4 regions of the Paenibacillus crassostreae genome follow, and region 1 is predicted to be linked to each of the others. Evidence: riboswitches for the same ligand, from Rfam matches in the RefSeq annotation. Region 1 holds a riboswitch; each other region holds the start of a gene.
What was found. A riboswitch is a leader RNA that binds a small molecule or an ion and turns the genes downstream of it on or off. The one in region 1 is predicted to bind thiamine pyrophosphate.

Region 1 (5,037 bases):
GGACCAATACTAGTAATGTGGGAATGATCTTTTTCATATGCAATGTCATTTGGGAAGACCTCTTTTCTTTAGAAACTTGTTCTCTATGATTACAATCATCAAAAATAAGATTATGCCTAGTAAAGAGAGTATGATTATGGACGCGAACATTTCATCAGTATGCAAGTTGCTTGACATTCTTCGGCTATAGTAACCTAAGCCCTTCGTGCCCCCTAGCCATTCTCCAATCGTAGCTCCAACGACACAATATACGATGGATAATTTCAATCCGGAGAAGAAGGAAGGTAAGGCAATAGGTATTTCAATTGTACGGAAAATATCCCAACGATTCGCATTCATCGTCATCAGTAACTCTGTATACTCAACATCCCCCTTCTTGAGACCGTCATAAGTACTCACGACTATGGGGAAGAATGCTGTTAGAAATACTACAGCTACCTTACTCCAAAGGGTATAACCAAACCACATAATGAAGATTGGAGAGAGTGCAATTAAAGGAACGGTTTGGCTAATAATCATGAAAGGATAGAGTATTTTCTCAAGTGGACGTGAAATATGCATCCCTGCAGCAAGTAGAACTCCGAGACTAACGGATAGCATAAAACCTACGGCAATTTCCTCTAAAGTAGCGATTAAATGTCTTCCAATTAAGAGATATCTGTTCTCATATAACGCAAGTGCAATGGATGTGGGGGCAGGAATAATGAAGGAATGTACCCAATCAAGACGAACTACTGATTCCCAAGTAATGATGAGCAGTAGTACAAGTAGTAGAAACCATCCATAATCGTGTACCCAGCGTTTAGAAAGTGGTCTTCTCATGTAATTGTCGCTCCAAATCCCGTCTCAATTGTATAAATTGAGGGTTATAGTTCATTTCATAATGTCTAGGTCTAGGCAAATCGACAATGATCTCTTCTACACCCTGAGTACTATCTTTGGCCATAATATAGATTCGATCACTTAATAGAATGGCTTCTTCTAGATCATGCGTGATGAAGAGAACTGTTTTTTTCAGATCCTCCCATATCTCCAATAGCCAGCGATGCATCTCTCTCTTTGTCATGGCGTCAAGTGAGCCAAAGGGTTCATCCAATAACAACAGGTCTTGCCCTGTTAGAAGTGTTCTTAGAAGAGCAACACGTTGTCGCATGCCACCAGATAATTCATTGGGATAGGATTGTTCATGATTATCAAGTCCAAACTGTTTTAAAGCTACTTGGATTTTTGTAATAAAGTCCTTTTTATCACCACGGTTAGGTTGCTGATTAAGTTCCCAAGGTAGTAGGCAATTGTCTAGAACGGTTCTCCAGGGTAACAGTAGATCCTTTTGAGGCATGTAGGCTGCTTTTCCTAACCGATATTGTACCTTTTCACCATGTATTCGTATGTCTCCGCTAAGAGGCGCCAGGAGTCCGGCAATAAGCTTGAGGAGAGTACTCTTACCCGAACCGCTAATTCCAATTAGTGATACGAACTCCCCTGCACGTACATCCATAGATAATCCTTGAATCAAAGGTGTACTACATGTTTGAGTAAAAGAGAAATTTAAATCATGTAATGAGAAAATCGCTATCAACTCCTCACTTTCTGTAAACAAATAAGACCCAACCATTCCGTAAGGGAATAATTGGGCCGAAAATTCCATTCAAGCAATAACTGCGTGAGCGAAAGGATTCCGTTCCACTTCCCTCCGCTGGTATAATCCAGATCAGGTTCCAAGGGTCCGGAACTTCAAGTTCCATCTCAGTCGTTAGACTCCCCTAGTGAAATACAAAGGTCTTATTAAATTTATAATGCATCTAATATAACATAACTTACAAAAATATGTATAATATTTTTTTATTCGAAGGGTTAAGTCCAATACCAGTAGAAGCTGTCTCGATCCCAAGCAGCTCTTCCACCATGTAATTTCTTAAAAGCCTTTTTAACATCCTTTGCAATGGATGAATTACCATGTTCATTAACGTATATATACTGTTCACCGAAATGTTCTGAAATATGAGTAACTGCTTCGGTTTGTAGTAATTTGCCAGAGGACTTTACTTCGTTATACATCCACTCGGCAATTTGATCTGCTGACCATTCCATGTTGATCACTCCTTGTACATTGATATTACCTCAGTAGATAAGCGAGTACAATAAAAAATGCAGCTTAGCCTAAAAAGTAGGTTAGCTGCATTTTTTATTATTGTAACATTCTTATTAACTATACCAGCCCCAGATGAAGATGAATAAGGAACCGAAAATGGTGACTAGACCCACGAATAATGCATAGGCAATATTAATGTAAAGTTCCTTCTTGGTACTAGCTAATTCATTAATATGCATAAATACAAATAGCTGTAGTGAGGCCTGAATAATGGCCGTTACCGTTAGAATTCCAATTTTAGAAGCAATGGGAATGTCGAGCAGGACGGTTAAGGCAACAGCAGAAAGGACGAGGGATGAAAGATAGCCGATTACATGGCGAATTGGAAATAACTGTCTTATCATGTCACATCAGTCCTTTCAAGTAAACGAAGCTAAAGATAAAGATCCAAACGACGTCTAGGAAATGCCAGTAAAGAGAGAATATAAAGGACTTGTTAGTAGTAGCTAACGTTAAGCCCTGTCTCTTGACTTGAATTAATATTGCTATTCCCCACAACAGACCAAATCCTACGTGAGCACCATGCGTTCCTAATAACACGAATAATGCGGATACGAATGCGCTAGTCGATAAAGTGGCACCTTCATGTACATAGGTAAAGAATTCTGAAATTTCTATACCTAGGAAACCTAGACCCATGATTAATGTCAGAATCATAAAGACCATCATCGGTTTCTTCAAACCAAGTCGCATACTGTGTATCGCAAGACCTATGGTAAAGCTACTTGTAAGGAGCAAGAACGTCTCGACCAATACGCCTGAGAGTTCGAATATTTCAGGACCACTGGGACCTGCTGCAAATCGATTAACCAATACTAAATAGACAGTAAATAGGGTGGCGAATAGAGCAATTTCAGCACCTAAAAATATCCAAAATCCGAATATTTTGTTGCTGTTTTCTTCTGATCCGTACTCAAGCGGTTTAGTAGCATCTATGTTCATAGTGTTTCACCCCGCAATTTCTTTTCTGTCTCCATAATTTCTTTAACGGAAACGGTTATCCCATGATCGCGATCGAAGGACATCGTTGCCATAACGATAATGATTCCAATTCCTGCTATGATGGCTGGAATAAACCAACTAAACACCATTGCGAATCCAAAGGCGAAGAAAATTGCCCCAAGAATAATAGGTTTCCCAGTATTACTTGGTAGATGGATCGGTTTGATTTCTTCATCAAAAATGGAAATATTGTCATGCTTAGCAGCCCATAATGCATCTCTCGTTTTCACATTCGGAGTGACAGCGAAATTGTATGCAGGAATCGGACTGCTTGTTGCCCATTCCAACGTACGTGCATCCCATGGATCTCCATTCGTTTCACGAGGGCTGTAACGAATACTATAATAAATATTATATACAAGGATAGCGAATCCAATGGCAAGCCCTAAAGCACCAACAAATGATAACATGTTGAGCGGACCGAAGCCTGTTTCTTCCGAGTACGTGTACATCCGGCGAGTCATCCCTTTTAGACCAAGGAAGAACAGTGGGAAGAATGTCACGTTGAAGGAAATAGCGATCCACCAGAATGCGTGTTTTCCAAGACGATCGTTCAGCTTGAAGCCGAATACTTTCGGGAACCAATAATGGAAGCCCGCAATAACGGCAAAGACTGTACCTGGTATTAGAACGTAGTGGAAATGGGCTACCAAGAACATTGTATTATGGTATTGGTAATCGGCACTGGCCATTGCTAGCATGACACCAGTCACACCACCGATGGTAAAGATCGGAATAAATGCTAATGAATATAGCATTGGTGTTGTAAAGCTGATCTTTCCTTTTCGCATGGTGAATAACCAGTTAAAGATTTTGACTCCTGTAGGAACTGATATTGCCATAGTTGTTATGGAGAAGAATCCATTAACCATAGCTCCTTGACCCATCGTATAGAAGTGATGCGCCCATACTAAGAAGGACAAGAGTGAGATAATGACCATACTCCATACCATGGATGAATATCCGTATAAGTTCTTCTTCGAGAATGTTGAGATAATCTCACTGTATATCCCGAATGCAGGAAGAATAACGATATATACTTCAGGATGTCCCCATACCCAGAAAAGGTTGGCCCATAACATATCCATCCCACCATTGGCCATGGTGAAGAATTGGGAGCCAAATATTCGGTCAAACATCATCAGAGCAAGTGCTATCGTTAATACGGGGAAAGCAAAAGTAATAATGACGCTAGTAATGAGAGAAGACCATGTAAACATCGGCATACGCATAAGCTTCATACCAGGTGCACGCATCTTCAGGATCGTAACAATAAAGTTAATCCCTGTTAATAATGTACCGATACCAGAAATCTGTAATGCAAGAGAATAATAGTTATTCCCTACCGTAGGGCTAAATTCTATACTGGCTAATGGGAAATAAGCTGTCCAACCTGCGTCGGGTGAACCTCCGATAACAAACGAAAGGTTCAATAACATAGCCCCAAAGAAGAATAACCAGAAGCTAATGGCATTCAAACGGGGGAATGCTACATCTCTTGCACCAATCTGTAGTGGAACAACGACGTTCATTATACCAATGATAAAAGGCATAGCCATAAATAAAATCATGACCAAACCATGAGTCGTAAAGACTTCATTGTAGTGCTGTGAGTCTAGAAAAGTATTTTCTGGAACAGCGGTCTGAAACCGCATCATGATGGCATCTACACCACCACGGAACAACATGATCAGAGCGGATAAAATGTACATGACTCCGATGCGCTTGTGGTCAACGGTAGTTAGCCATTCACGCCAAAGGTAACCCCACTTCTTGAAGTAGGTTAGTCCAACGATAATCGCAATGGTAGCGAGAACTATGCTTGCCATCGCGCCATAAATCATCGGTTCACCTGTTACGAAAAATTCGTCCCATTTCATTAG
Region 2 (5,037 bases), 1.3 Mb from region 1:
AGATGGTATAGAAATAGAATGATTACGACATAGAATTGATTCTTGAGACTGTTCCAGCCATTAGAGATATACGACTTCACCATTTTCACCTCACCATGACAGACTTCCAAGCCCGATTTCGAGCAGCTTGGTGATGCTAATATTCCAGCGGGAGACTTTTTCAGTCTCTAAACCAGCCTTTAAATAGTTGTTAATATATTTATTCTCTAATACAAGTGTGTATTTAGGATCAATGATTGCCCAAGACAGTGGTGATTTGTAGTGTAGTTTGAACTGGATGCTGTCGTCTGCGCCATTCCACATTTTCTGTATAGTGTGACCGTCTGCGAATGTGAATTGAATGGGGACATTAGGGTAGGTCCCATCTTGTCTGTTCACAGTTACGATGGATTCATAGAGTGTTTCTGAACTTTTACTTATTTTCTCTACTGTAATGGTATCGATCGCATAGTCTGTCATTTGTTTTCCATAAACATATTGTTCGAAGTAGGGTTTCCATGATTTATGTGTGACTTGTTCAACAATCTTTTGAAAGTCACGCGTTGATGGGTGAGCGAAGCGGAATTTCCGTGCGTAAGTGTTCATGATTTCTTTCATTTTCTGCTGGCCGACTTGCCGTTCAATCCCCTTTAATACTAACTTGCCGCGATAATAAACATTCTGGGCATAATTATCCTGCGATCCATATTTCCATGCTTCTTGTGTGAGTGTTGTAGGCGAAGAGATAATCGCAGCCTGGATAGGTAGATTCGGAGTGATCCCGAACTCTTGCTCCATTAATTGATCTTCAGCATAAGAAGTGAAGCCCTCGTCTAACCATGCCTCTTCAAATTCATTACTTGCAATCATGCCATAGAAGTATTGATGGCCAATTTCATGAATGACTGTTCGTTCTAGTTCAAAACCAGGTGAATCATTCTTAGCACCAAAAGCTGTAATTAAAGTCGGATACTCCATACCTCCAGCACCATTACCTGCAGCAGGTGGAACAACGACTGATAAGGTTGAGTATGGGTAAGGGCCATACCACTTGCTGAAATGTTTCAAAGCCGCTTCAGCCGCATAGAAATAGCGATCCTTCATGTCCTTATGAGCAGGGTCTAGATATAGCTTGATTCGCACACCAGGAACATCAGGAGAAGAGAAGGGCTTCTCAGCAACAATAAAATCAGGAGATGCTGACCATGCGAAATCATGAACATCATCGGCATAGAATTGGTAAATCTTCTGATCATTAAGAATCTGCGCAGTTTTAATTGGAAAACCTGTAGCTGCAACAATATAATTGTGTGGAACATGAATACGAACATTGTAGATACCAAAATCAGAGTAGAATTCAGAATTACCATGGTATTGATGGAGATTCCAACCTTCTGAGGTTCTTCCTCTTATGCCGGTGGGTTCATAGACGCTGATCTTTGGAAACCATTGTCCAGCCATAACAAAGTTATCTGCGACCCCCATACGGGCGAATATTTGAGGGAGTTTCACTTCGAATTTCATGTTGAGGGTGATGCTCTCACCTCCCTGTACAGGTCGGGGAAGTCTAACTTTAACTAAGCTCGTATCTTTGATGTTTCCATCGTCTGGTTGTACATACTGAATGCGATGCATCAGGGAGATTCCATCTGTGGTCTGGAGATCTGTGAGAATCATTGATCCAAAGCCATCCGTAGGCATGGTATCGTTACGTAGTCTACCGCCAGATTCTTTCATAAAGGTGGTATCCGTGGATGAGAAGGCATTCGGATAAAGATGGAAATATAATTCGGTAACCGTGTTCTTACCAGGATGGGTCCAAGTGATATTCTGTGATCCTTTAAGTACGTTGGCATTCGGATCTAATGACACATCGATATGATACTCAACGATCCTTTTGCTAAGTACTTCCGCCGTAGGCTGCTGAACACTTTCTTTTTGCGATTCAGGAGTACTTGTTTTGGTAGGCTTGGACTGATCTGGAGCAAAGACGGTGTTGGATTCAGGTGAATCTTTGAGCAGTATCCACCAGGTTCCACTGAGGAGAAATAGGGCAACAATTACAATGGTAAATTTTTTGGCGCGAGCTGGCGTCATACTTGAATACCTCCCGTTGACAAGCATCTACAGCATGTATATGTTTGCAATTGGGAAATTATTAGTTAAAATAATATGAATACATCAATAATTAGCAGGTGTCAGAAATCTGAGCTAATATCTCTGTTTTGTGGTGGGAGGATAATAATAGAATGGATAACAACCAACCAAGTGGCAAGAAACAGATTGCCCTGAATATTGTAAGTAGCAAAAGTAAACATACAGGTTTTGGAGCGGGCTCGATTGACCTAAACAGTGTATCACCTGTCATCATTGACCAAGGTGAAGCTAAGGTGGATGTCGGTGCGATTCATGCGAAGAGTAAAGTGGAGAAAGGGATTAAATTCTCTATGAACCGTGAGGATGTTCCTAATGGTCGTCAAGTATGGGTAGTCTGGGTGGCGGTAGATCGTACACCAGAAGGTCAACTCTATGGTGGAGCGACAGCTTGCGAGATGTGGATCGATACAGAAGCGCGTAGAGGATATAAAATTCTGGCAGATCACGTTAATAAGCTGGATGCAGCCTTAAAGCGTAAGATTATATTGGATGAATTGAATGTAGGGGAGAAGAGAGCGCTCAAGAACCTGCTGATTACCCGTAATGAAGAGTGGTGGGAAGCTTCTTCTGAGGAATTGAAAAAAGCGTTAGAAGTTTAATCCAAATAATTTACTTGATTTTCACGACTATGTTGATATACAATATTTAACAATTAAATAGTAACGGGAGCTTGGTGTGCCAGGCTGAGAGGATAGAATATAACTATCGACCGTCAAACCTGATCTGGGTAATGCCAGCGGAGGAATTGGAGTTCTATTTGTGTACTTAAAGACTGCCTCTTTCTTAGATGCAGTCTTTTTTAAATATAAGAAAGTATAAGTTTTACGCTATACTTTATGTCTTATATTTCTCGCTTAAACACTTACCGTCCTTATAAGGACGCCGAAGGCGTTTATGCTTGGCACATAGAATTTGCTCCGCTTGATCAAATCACCTTACTAGGAGGATATGAAATGTCAAGCGAAATGAAGAAGAGTGAAATCAACCTGTCGGCTTTTCCGGGAAGTAAAAAAGTTTATGTAAAGGGTTCGCGTACAGACATTCAAGTACCAATGCGTGAGATAACGCTCAGTACGACTCGGGGATTATCTGGAGAAGAGCAGAATGCACCTGTACGTGTCTATGATACCAGCGGTGCTTATACTGACTCGGAGATTCATACTGACATACGCTTAGGGTTGCAACCGAATCGTTTAGCTTGGATTGAGGGACGGGGAGACGTAGAGGCATATGAAGGCAGAACGGTACAACCTGAAGATAATGGACAAACACGAGGCGAATCTTTAGCGGAAGTGTTTCCAGCTCTACAGCGACAACCCTTAAGAGCAAGAAGGGCTAGAAATGTGACTCAAATGCATTACGCGCGTAAGGGTCTGATCACAACAGAAATGGAGTACGTCGCTATCCGGGAGAACGTTACACCGGAATTTGTCAGAGATGAGGTTGCTCGGGGGAGGGCGATCATCCCAGCTAACATCAATCACCCCGAAAGCGAGCCCATGATCATTGGGCGTAACTTCCTAGTGAAGATTAACGCAAACATAGGGAATTCAGCTGTGACTTCTTCCATAGAGGAAGAAGTCGAAAAGATGAGGTGGGCTACCCGTTGGGGTGCAGATAATATTATGGATCTGTCCACAGGCAAGAATATTCATACAACTCGAGAATGGATTATTCGCAATTCTCCGGTTCCTATTGGTACGGTACCCATATATCAAGCTTTAGAAAAGGTAAATGGCAAAGCCGAGGATTTGACGTGGGAAGTGTATAGAGATACCTTAATCGAGCAAGCAGAACAGGGTGTGGATTATTTCACAATCCATGCAGGCGTGTTACTTCGATATATTCCATTGACCGCTAATCGGATGACAGGGATTGTATCCCGAGGTGGGTCAATAATGGCTGCATGGTGTCTTGCTCACCATCAAGAGAACTTTCTCTATACGCATTTTGAGGATATCTGTGAAATTATGAAAATGTACGATGTCTCTTTTTCATTAGGAGATGGTCTGCGTCCAGGATCTATCGCAGATGCAAATGATGAGGCACAATTCGCGGAACTGGCAACACTGGGTGAATTGACGAGTATCGCTTGGAAGCATGATGTTCAGGTGATGGTAGAAGGTCCTGGTCATGTACCCATGCATTTAATAAAAGAAAATATGGATAAGCAGCTTGAAATCTGTAAAGAGGCCCCTTTTTATACATTGGGACCCCTAACGACAGATATTGCACCAGGTTATGATCATATCACCTCTGCCATTGGAGCGGCGATGATTGGTTGGTTTGGAACTGCTATGCTCTGTTATGTCACACCGAAGGAACATCTTGGATTACCCAATAAGAATGATGTAAGAGAAGGCGTCGTCGCTTATAAAATTGCCGCGCATGCTGCCGACCTAGCGAAAGGCCATAAAGGTGCGGAGGATAGGGATAACGCCCTTTCCAAAGCTCGATTCGATTTCCGTTGGCGTGATCAATTCCACTTGTCGCTCGATCCAGAAAGAGCTTTGGAATACCATGATGAGACGCTACCCGCCGAAGGAGCCAAGATAGCCCACTTCTGCTCTATGTGTGGACCGAAGTTTTGTAGCATGCGTATTTCCCACGATATTCGTGATTCTACGAGGCAACCCCTATTATGATTGGTCCTTGCCCAGTAGAATGGTCATGCCGAGTAGTGTGACAATAATGGTGGCGCCCATATCGGATAATATCGCAATCCAGAGGGTGAGCCAGCCTGGGATAGTGAGCAGTAGTGCAATAGCCTTCAACGATAAGGAAATACCTATGTTCCAGCCGATGATGCGATTTACCTGTCGAGCCATGTGGATGGCACTTGGTAGCTTACCAAGGTGATCCTGCATGAGCACGATATCGGCGGTCTCCATAGCACTATCT
Region 3 (5,037 bases), 1.7 Mb from region 1:
AACCCACCCATCATGGCGAGAGATACAGGGAAGAAACAGACTAATGTAATGACAATGATCTTGGGTAGTAATCCAAAACCAAACCATATCATGAGCAGTGGAGCAAGAGCGATTGTAGGAACATTTTGACTCAGAATAAGTAAAGGATATAATGCTGATTTAAGAAAAGGTGTCATATGTAATACAATAGCGATAAGAAGACCCACCAGAGTACCAATGATGAACCCCACAACCGTTAACTGTATAGTAGCTAAAGTATGCTTCCATAATCCAACAGATTGACTGGAAGCCTCTTGGGCAATAGCGTATGGAGAGGGGAGAATCCATTGCTCGATATCGAAGAAAGTAGTACATAGTTGCCATATTGTTAACAAGAAGAGGACCGCCACGAAGGGCGGCCAACATTTACTCCACCAAGATTTCATCAATATCACTGTGGATACACGCGACTTTAGTCGTGCGAGGAAGCAGTGTCGCTGAATGCGACTGGTGTTTGTCTCGCATTATCCACTTCTCCTTTCGTCTGTGTCTAGTCTCTTGAATCTTCACTAGAGAATAACTATAATAAATTTAGTGAAGGTGGTGCCAATATGCAAATTACAATTACAGCTAAAATAAAGATCAAACCTACGGGGGACCAAGTATCTCAGTTAAGCGAAACAATGAGCGCATACAGACAAGGATGCAATTTTGTTTCTAGGATTGTCTTAGATTCTGTAAATCTAAATCAAGCTTTTTTGCATAAAGCCACATATGGACCACTTCGTACTCAATATGGATTGCGATCACAAATGGCTCAGTCTGTCATGAAAACCGTCATTGCAAGATATAAGACCAACAAGAGTAATAATCATGAATGGTACAACTGCTTATGATTCCCAAGACAACACTTTCTTCTTCAATGGGAGACCTATCAAGCATAAGCGTTCTAAATACAAGTTTCTTCGCAAACACCTTCAACAACTAGGGACTGCATCCTCACGCAGAAGAATAAAGCGGATTGGACAACGAGAATCCCGTTGGATGACTGATGTAAATCATCAGGTCAGTAAGGCACTCGTTGACCATTATGGAAACAACACCCTGTTTGTTATTGAAGACTTGTCTGGAGTACGTAACGCAACTGAAAGAGTAAGAGTTAAGGATCGTTACATCACAGTTTCTTGGTCATTCTTCCAGTTCCGTCAAATGCTAATTTACAAAACCGCAATGGCGGAGTCTAAGGTTCTTATCGTTGATCCACGATACACTTCGCAAACCTGCCCGAAATGTGGTCACACAGAGAAGGCTAACCGAGATAAAAAGAAACACGTGTTTTGCTGTAAAAACTGCCACTACACTTCTAATGACGATCGTGTGGGGGCAATGAATCTTCAGCGAAAAGGAATTGAGTACATCGCTGAAGTAACTACCTAAGCATGTCTTTTGTAGTTGGGTAGCTGTCAGCCTGCCTGATGTAACGCCACAGTAAGGAAGGAGATTCGCAAGAATCGTTCGCACTTCCGGGCAGTTACAAGCTCGTGACTTTAGTCTTGAGCTGTTGATGGACGATATTTCTCCGTTAATTTTTCCATACTAATACCTTTCGGATTATGCGCGATTTTGATCTGAGAGATGATACTTGGACTTCCCGCTTCCACCAGAGCCTCATGCATTTTTTTTACAATATCTAGTAGTTCGCCTAGTTCACCTTCCATAGTAGTCTCTAATGGATGCACCTCATGTTTCACGCCAGATTGTTGAATGACCTCGATTGCACGATCTACGTAAGGAATGGAATCTTCATTTCCCGGTGTCTTTGGAATAACTTGAATGCTTAGTAAGGTGTTAGCCATAATATAAATTCAATCCTTTCTAAATTAGAATAAATAGTTACGATAAGTTATTGTGGTAGAAAATCATTGGTATATGCTTTTTCAATTTCAATTGATTTATCCAAAAGGTTATGACTTAACATCCAATTGGTATAATTTTGCCATACGGAAGCTTTTTGTTCACCCCAACGAGGAGCATCATCTGTATAACGTGGACTAAGCCATTTCTGACTTGCTAAGACTAGATCCTTGTCTAACTCAGGAACGGAGGCAATAAGAATATTGGCAGCTTCTTCTGGATTATTTATAGCTAGTTGATAGCCTTTAGCTGTTGCCTTAAGGAAGGATTTTATGAGTTCAGGATCCTCCTGGATCTGCTTCTCGTTCGTGACAATAACAGGTGTATAATAATCTAGCTCATCAGAATAATCTTTAACATATAGCATATCGAGTGGTTCATTGCGAAGTTCGGCTTCAATACCTGTCCATGCATAGAAGATCCATGCGAAATCGATATCACGTTTAACCGCTGTGAAGAAATCAGCATTACCCATATTGATCATACTAACCTCTGAGACATTCGCATCTTCAGCCTCCATGATGGAACCCATCACGGCTTCTTCTACAGGTGAGCCCCATCCACCATAGTTTTTACCTTCAAAATCCTTAGGTGATTTAATATTGCGGTCTACAGGTGCTGCGAAACCGGAAGTATTATGTTGGATAATTGCTGCGATAGAGACCAGCGGGACATCTTGTGTTCTTGCTTGTGTCACGCTCTCTTGATACCCGATTCCGAAGGGAACAGTCCCTGAGGCAACCATCGTATCAGCGCCACCTTCACCCGGTTGAATGATCTCTACGTTCAATCCTTCCTCTTCATAATATCCCTGATCCTTCGCTACATAAAGTCCAGTGTGATTCGTATTAGGCGTCCAGTCCAACACAATTTTAACATCTTTTAACGGCTTGGACTCTGTTGACGTTCCTTCTGTTGTAGATTTGGACTGATTACTAGGCTTTGAAGCCTGGTCATTCTGGTTACTCCCGCAACCAACTACTACAATTAATAGCAAGCTGATTAGAAGTGAAGTTATTCCTTTCCGGTTTCTCATTCTTCTTTCTCTCTCCTTTGGTGGACCATGAGCTAAATAAGTCCTATTTGTATTCGACAAAAAAAGCGTCCCGTAATCGGGACGCATGTAGGCGCAATATAGATATGGCTGTATCATATCGGTTACGTTCCTACGCTGGCATTATCCAGATCAGGTATAAGGGTCAGTGTCTAGAGGGACACAATCTCAGCCAGCCAATTCCAGCACCCCTGGTACATATAAAGTTAAGCGTTTCTATATGAATTATAATCCACTACGGTGATAGTGTCCAGTAGGCACTTGTTCAAGGGACGGTTTATAAGTAAGATGGTGGGCATAATAAATGATATGAAATTGATTCCTAGTAAAAGAAAGGTGAATAATAGACCTATGGAAAAAACAATGATTGAGCAAGAAATAACAAAGATTTTAGACCGAAATAAGATTTGTTCATTGGCTACGATTGAAGGAAATAAACCGAAACAGAGATATATGGTACTGTTTAATGAAGGTTTGAGCCTACATTTGGCGACCGATCTGAGAACACATAAAGTAGAAGAACTGAAGAATAATCCTAATATATCCTTGCTTCTCGGGTATGAAATCGGTGGAACAAAAGATAGTTTGGAGATCGAAGGTACCTGTTCAATCAGTACGAATGATAGTTTAAAGGAAAAAGTCTGGAATGATGATTTGAAAGAGTGGTTCGACGGACCAAAGGATCCCAATTATGGCATTCTTGACGTTCACATTACACGTATTCTTTATCAAGAAAAGGGTGGTAAGCAAAGGGAATGGATCGCATGAAGTATTATACATAGTAAGTCGAACGAGAAAGACCCCCACATCCCGCGATCGCGGAGTATGGGGGTCTTCTAATATAGGCTATTAAATACTGATTTGGATGTGGCTCAATCCATTAACCGTATAATCATTTCCATAAACATTGACATTTGCTGGTGCTTCCGTCTCGTTCAAAACGGTCACATCGTGTTCGCTAACTGTAACTTTTAGGCGAGAACTACGGAACATCACTTTGAATGAGAAGGATTTCCAATGACCAGGATTGAATGGATTTAAATGTAGAACGCCATTCTGAACACGTAGTCCCCCAAAACCATGAACAACAGACATCCAAGTACCAGCCATACTTGTTGTATGACAGCCATCTTCCGTATCGTTATTATAGTTGTCTAGATCTAGGCGAGAAGTACGTAGATACATTTCATATGCTTTCTCTTTATAACCTAATTCGCAGGCAAGAATGGAATGTACACAAGGTGATAAGGAAGACTCATGAACTGTAAGTGGCTCATAAAAGTCAAAATTACGTTTGACTTCATCAAGATTGAATTGATCTCTTAATGTGAATATCCCTTGTAATACGTCAGCTTGCTTGATATAAACCGAACGCAAGATGCGATCCCAAGACCATTGTTGGTTCAATGGTAAATTTGATGGATCTAGATCTTTCACTGGCGTCAAGTCTTTATCTAAGAATCCATCCTGCTGAAGGAATACTTGGCGTTCTTCATCATATGGATAATGCATTTTGGCGATGATATCACTCCATTTGGAGGTTTCTTCTTCTTTAAGATCTAATTTGGCAACAAGCTCTTTGTATACGCTCGGTTCATTCTTTTGTAAATGCTCCAGAACTTCCAAAGTATACTTCAATGTCCATACCGCCATGCTATTGGTATACCAGTTGTTGTTAATATTGTTCTCATATTCATTAGGTCCAGTAACACCCAAGATCATATATTTGTCTTTGGCAGGTACGTAATTAACACGTTCTTCCCAGAAGCGGGAAATTTCAGCCAGAACTTCAAGACCATATTGACCTAGATATGAAATGTCCCCAGTATAATTAACGTAATTATAAATGGCATACGCAATGGCACCATTACGATGAATTTCTTCGAAAGTGATTTCCCATTCATTATGGCATTCTTCACCGTTCATGGTGACCATCGGATATAAGGCACCTTTACTGAATCCTAGTTTCTTGGCATTTTCTTTCGCTTTTTCTAAGTGTTTGTAGCGATAGACCAAGAGATTACGAGCGATGGAATCATCAGCTGTACTTAGGTAGAAGGGTAGGCAATATGCCTCGGTATCCCAATACG
Region 4 (5,037 bases), 370 kb from region 1:
AAGTGTCGTCTTAGTTCACTCTTCCATGAAAAGTCTGGGAGAGGTAGAAGGTGGGGCAAATACTGTCCTTGACGTGTTAGAAGAATATATGAAGGACGGACTTCTTGTACTTCCTACGCATACCTGGGCTAATATCAATGAGAACAATCCTAAATTTTATGTGGAGCAATCACCTTCGTGCATTGGGATATTACCTGAGTTATTCCGTAAACGACATGGAGTAATTCGCTCTTGGCATCCTACACATTCGGTAGCAGCGAAAGGGCAAGATGCAGACTGGTTCACAAAAGGTGATGAAGCCTTTGATACACCTTGTGCTAGAGGATCAGCTTGGGGTAAGTTGTTAGATCATCAAGCAACTATTCTGTTAATTGGCGTGGATTTACGAAGAAATACCTTTATGCATGGAGTAGAGGAATGGCTTGATATTCCAGGTCGCATGACTGAACACCATGAGAAGTTACAGACTATTCTAGGTGACGGAACGATTATTGAAGTACCGTCTCGCAGACATTGTGGACAAGCTTGGTCAGAGTATTTCTGGAAGGTCGAGGATGTAATGGTGAAACACGGTGCGTTGGTTTTTGGTGAATTAGGCGATGCGGTTGTACGAATATGTGACACGGTCAAGATGACTGACATTCTGACAGAAATGCTCCGCGAGGATCCTGATTTATTCTCAGATAATGAACCTTTAAGTCAACATATGAAACAGCTATTTGATAACTAACAAGGAAGAAGGATGAGGTAGATGAGTGATTTGAAGTGGTTAGAAGATTGGTACGAGAGTCATTGTGATGATGCATGGGAGCATATTCATGTAATAAAGATCGAATCGATCGATACCCCTGGGTGGAGAGTAACGGTACCAATACTTGAGACTGAATTAGCGGGGAAGGAATTAAATGAGATCATTATAGATCGGGATGATCATGATTGGGTAAGATGCTGGATCAAAGATGGACAGTTTGAAGGTGCGGGCGGATTAAGAAATTTAGAAGAAATGATCCACCTTTTTAAAGAATGGGCAGAAGGTTAACGCAAGGAAGTCAAAGGATCAGGAGATGATTTGCAATGGGTTTAACTGACTCTTTCCTGTCGATAGAATCCTTGATGTGGTTATTTCTAGCGGTATTTATGATCCATGATCTAGAAGAAATCATATTTGTTGAATCCTGGATGAAGAAGAACTTCCCTAGAATTAATAGGTTCATACCAATGATTGCGAGGAAATTAGTCAAGAACATGTCAGAAGTGAAATCATCTCAGTTTGCGGTTGCTGTCTTCGTGGAGTTCATCGTTTTTATACCCATAACTTATTGGGCAGTTGAGCAGAATCACTATGTTCTATTCGTTGGGTGTAATGCCCTGATGTTGGTCCATGTATTTACTCATGTAGCACAATCCTTGGTTGTGAAATCGTACACTCCGGGAGTAGTGACAGCGCTAATCATGATCTTACCTTATTCGGGATATTTGTTTTATAGAATGATCAACGAAGATCTAGTTACCCTACAAGAGGTGTTGCGATATGCACCGACAGGACTATTTGTACTTCCGCTAGTGCTACTAGGACATAAGGTAGGTAAGTTCGTGATCCGAGAATGATCTGCTACTGCAAACAGCAACGTCCTGTATATACAGTAAGTAATAAAGTTTTGTTAGATTGGGAATGTCATTGTTCCCATTTATGTGTTAATATGGATTCAATTGAATACGATTGATCACTAGGGGTGCTATTTAGCTGAGACGGATGTGTTTGATTCCAAACCCTTTGAACCTGATCTGGATTATACCAGCGTAGGGAAGTGAGCTTGAAAGATTTAGTTATGATAGCTTTGTGTACATTTATTTGTCTGCATTCTATGAACTATTGATATTAGGCCGCCTTCTATGCTGAAGGTGGCTTTTTGTTTTTTCTGATAATTCAGTAATGTGTCTGAAGAAAAAATGGAAGGGAGTGTAATGAGGGTGCGAGAATTGCATGTGATTTCGAATGGTCAGTCTGAGTTAGAACACTTTGCAAGGGTAGCGGCACTTATTCATCCCTATGTGACAGCCTTTCACTTGCGGGAGAAAACGAGTCAGGCACTGGAGTTATGGAAGGGAGTGATGGCTTTAAGAACGAGTGGAGTACCTCTTAGTAAAGTGATTATTAACGACCGAGTTGATGTAGCATGCGCGTCTGGCGTAGGGGGTGTTCAGTTAAACTACCAAAGCTTGGAGGTGTGGGCAGTCAGAAATGCTTTCGCCAATATGCGTATAGGACGTTCAGTTCATGATGTTCAAGAAGCAGAACAGATGAGTTATCAAGGGGCTGATTATCTAATATATGGACATATATTCCCAACAGATTCTAAGCCAGGACAGCTAGCCAGAGGAACGAAGGCATTAGAAGAAGTTGTAAAAAGAGTGCGTGTTCCAGTCATCGCGATTGGTGGGATTAAACCTGAAAATGTGCAGCAGATTATGGTAACTGGAGCAGCAGGGATTGCAGTCCTATCTGGAATTACAGCTGCAGACAACCCATTACAGTCAGCGAAGAATTACCGCGATGCTTTAGACATTTAATCAAATGCTTCCGATGCTAGTTTTTCGAGGTTACTCAAGATGTACATGCACAAAAACTTTTAGGAGGGTATTCGTCATGGTGAGAAAAGCGGATGTCATTATAGTGGGTGGGGGAGTGATAGGAAGTTCGATCGCTTATTATATGTCAGCAAGAGGGATGAAAGTTATTCTATTGGAACGAGATCGTCTAGGAAGCCAAGCATCGAATGCGGCAGCAGGAATGCTTGCAGTGCAAGCGGAAATTACTGAGGCTGGGCCTATGTATGATATGGCGCGTGCCAGCCGGGCATTATTTCCACAGCTCGCAATGGATCTGAAAGAATTAACCGGAATAGATATTGGCTTGAAGCGTAAAGGAATGTTACGTGTGGCAGCGACTGAGGCAGATGTAGGAGAAGTTCAACGTATCTTAGATTTTCAAAAGAAAGAGGGGGAACGAGCGGAATGGTTATCAGCAAAACAAGTAAGACAACAGGAGCCAGGTATATCCTCTGAAATACAGGGGGCTATGTTTGTAGAAGAAGATAGTCATGTGGATGCACCAGAATTATGTTATGCATATGCAAAAGCTGCGGCGGCGCTCGGAGCACAAATAAATGAGTTTACAGAGGTGAAATCGCTTCTTTATACTCAGGGACGAATTACTGGTGTCGTTACAGGTGAAGAAGAACTTTTTGCTGATCAAGTGGTTGTTGCTTCGGGAACATGGAGCGGTCCACTACTTGCACAGGCTGGACTAACATGTCCGATTTATCCGGTCAAAGGGGAGTGTTTCTCTGTACTGAGTCATTCACAGTTAATCCAATCGACCATATTTAGTGACGGTTGTTATCTCGTTCCGAAGAAGGGAGGACGGATCGTGGTTGGAGCGACTATGATTGAACATAGTTATGATCGTAGAGTTACAATAGGTGGGATTTCTAAGTTATTAGAAGCAGCGAAACGTATTCTTCCAGATATTGTCGATGCGGAATGGGAGCAGGCATGGTGCGGGTTACGTCCACAGACAATGGATGGGTTACCTTATTTAGGTGAACATCCAAAGTTGAAGGGGTTATATGTAGCAACAGGTCATTATCGCAAAGGAATTCTACTTAGTCCAATTACAGGTAAGCTTGTTGCAGATTGGGCAGAAGATAAGTCAGAACAGGTACTTTCACTTGCATCCTTTAGAGTGGATCGGCATCAGAATGACCCGTCTGAAGAGGAAGTGATGTCATTGTGAAGCTGTATTTGAATGGTGAACAGGTTGAAGTTAATGATAGCTGCATAACAATTAACGCATTATTGGAGGAATTCAAGTTAGCGGGCAAGATCGTTATTGTGGAATGGAACCAACGTATTCTGGAGAAATCAGATCATGAGACAACGGGTTTGTCAGATGGAGACCGGATTGAGATCGTACATTTTGTAGGGGGTGGCTAATTTGTTAAGGATAGGAACTCATGAATTTAGTTCAAGATTGCTATTAGGAACAGGGAAGTTTCCAAGCTTCGATATTCAAAAAGAAGCAGTAGCTGTGTCGGAAGCGCAGATCTTAACATTCGCGGTTAGACGGATGAATATATTTGAAGCGACGCAGCCCAATTTCCTAGAAATGCTTGATGTAAGTCGATTCACATTACTTCCGAATACAGCAGGTGCTAGGACGGCGGAGGAAGCTGTACGCATCGCTAAGTTAGCGAAAGCATCGGGTCTATGTGACATGATAAAGGTTGAAGTAATTGGTGATTTTAAGAATTTGTTGCCGGATCCACTAGAGACGTTAAAAGCTTCTGAGATGCTATTAGAAGAAGGTTTCATCGTACTTCCCTATACATCTGATGATGTGTTGTTAGCCAAGAGATTAGAGAAGTTGGGTGTTCATGCTATCATGCCGGGTGCTTCACCAATCGGATCAGGTCAGGGAATTATTAATCCATTAAATCTTAGTTTTATTATAGAGCAAGCCGCGATCCCTGTTATTGTTGATGCTGGGATAGGTAGTCCATCGGATGCGGCATTCGCCATGGAGCTTGGTGCTGATGCGGTATTACTAAATTCCGCTGTTTCAGGAGCACAGGATCCTATAAAGATGGCTTTGGCGATGAAACTTGCAATTGAAGCTGGTAGACTAGGATTCGAAGCTGGACGAATACCGAAGAAGCGTTATGCTTCTGCTAGTAGCCCGATGGAAGGATGGAGTAGTACTTGAACGAGCGATACTCACGACAAAAACTTTTTGCACCCATAGGAGAAGTAGGACAACATAAGCTAAATACGAAGCATGTCCTTATTATCGGTGCTGGGGCATTAGGAACAGGGAATGCCGAGGCACTCGTAAGAGCAGGTGTAGGTAAACTCACGATTGTGGATCGCGATTATGTTGAATGGAGTAATCTACAACGGCAGCAACTATATCGTGAATCTGATGCGGAGTTACGAATACCGAAAGCTATAGCAGCTCAGCGGAGGCTTGGGGAGATC

Region 2: linked by a shared signal. The riboswitch ahead of thiC (phosphomethylpyrimidine synthase ThiC) and the one ahead of LPB68_RS17500 (ABC transporter ATP-binding protein) in region 1 are both predicted to bind thiamine pyrophosphate.
Region 3: linked by a shared signal. The riboswitch ahead of LPB68_RS09805 (ABC transporter substrate-binding protein) and the one ahead of LPB68_RS17500 (ABC transporter ATP-binding protein) in region 1 are both predicted to bind thiamine pyrophosphate.
Region 4: linked by a shared signal. The riboswitch ahead of LPB68_RS19265 (thiamine phosphate synthase) and the one ahead of LPB68_RS17500 (ABC transporter ATP-binding protein) in region 1 are both predicted to bind thiamine pyrophosphate.

Annotation. Positions count from the first base shown of each region.
Region 1 covers NZ_CP017770.1:3,799,252-3,804,288, forward strand. Annotated here, with positions in the region: gene LPB68_RS17490 (ABC transporter substrate-binding protein) at 1-49, opposite strand, end outside; gene LPB68_RS17495 (ABC transporter permease) at 46-822, opposite strand; gene LPB68_RS17500 (ABC transporter ATP-binding protein) at 803-1,648, opposite strand; TPP riboswitch at 1,672-1,775, opposite strand; gene LPB68_RS17505 (DUF6953 family protein) at 1,855-2,091, opposite strand; gene qoxD (cytochrome aa3 quinol oxidase subunit IV) at 2,206-2,496, opposite strand; gene qoxC (cytochrome aa3 quinol oxidase subunit III) at 2,498-3,094, opposite strand; gene qoxB (cytochrome aa3 quinol oxidase subunit I) at 3,091-5,034, opposite strand.
Region 2 covers NZ_CP017770.1:2,462,387-2,467,423, reverse strand. Annotated here, with positions in the region: gene LPB68_RS11470 (hypothetical protein) at 1-83, opposite strand, end outside; gene LPB68_RS11465 (M1 family metallopeptidase) at 91-2,076, opposite strand; gene LPB68_RS11460 (YwhD family protein) at 2,229-2,735, shown strand; TPP riboswitch at 2,789-2,898, shown strand; gene thiC (phosphomethylpyrimidine synthase ThiC) at 3,090-4,781, shown strand; gene LPB68_RS11450 (heavy metal translocating P-type ATPase) at 4,776-5,037, opposite strand, start outside.
Region 3 covers NZ_CP017770.1:2,087,891-2,092,927, reverse strand. Annotated here, with positions in the region: gene LPB68_RS09820 (ABC transporter permease) at 1-425, opposite strand, end outside; partial or broken gene LPB68_RS09815 (RNA-guided endonuclease InsQ/TnpB family protein) at 591-1,416, shown strand; gene LPB68_RS09810 (MTH1187 family thiamine-binding protein) at 1,527-1,835, opposite strand; gene LPB68_RS09805 (ABC transporter substrate-binding protein) at 1,883-2,929, opposite strand; TPP riboswitch at 3,040-3,150, opposite strand; gene LPB68_RS09800 (pyridoxamine 5'-phosphate oxidase family protein) at 3,299-3,715, shown strand; gene LPB68_RS09795 (glycoside hydrolase family 65 protein) at 3,797-5,037, opposite strand, start outside.
Region 4 covers NZ_CP017770.1:4,166,634-4,171,670, forward strand. Annotated here, with positions in the region: gene LPB68_RS19250 (AAC(3) family N-acetyltransferase) at 1-730, shown strand, start outside; gene LPB68_RS19255 (immunity 53 family protein) at 752-1,039, shown strand; gene LPB68_RS19260 (HXXEE domain-containing protein) at 1,075-1,608, shown strand; TPP riboswitch at 1,720-1,824, shown strand; gene LPB68_RS19265 (thiamine phosphate synthase) at 1,966-2,571, shown strand; gene thiO (glycine oxidase ThiO) at 2,648-3,796, shown strand; gene thiS (sulfur carrier protein ThiS) at 3,793-3,996, shown strand; gene LPB68_RS19280 (thiazole synthase) at 3,998-4,765, shown strand; gene LPB68_RS19285 (thiazole biosynthesis adenylyltransferase ThiF) at 4,762-5,037, shown strand, end outside.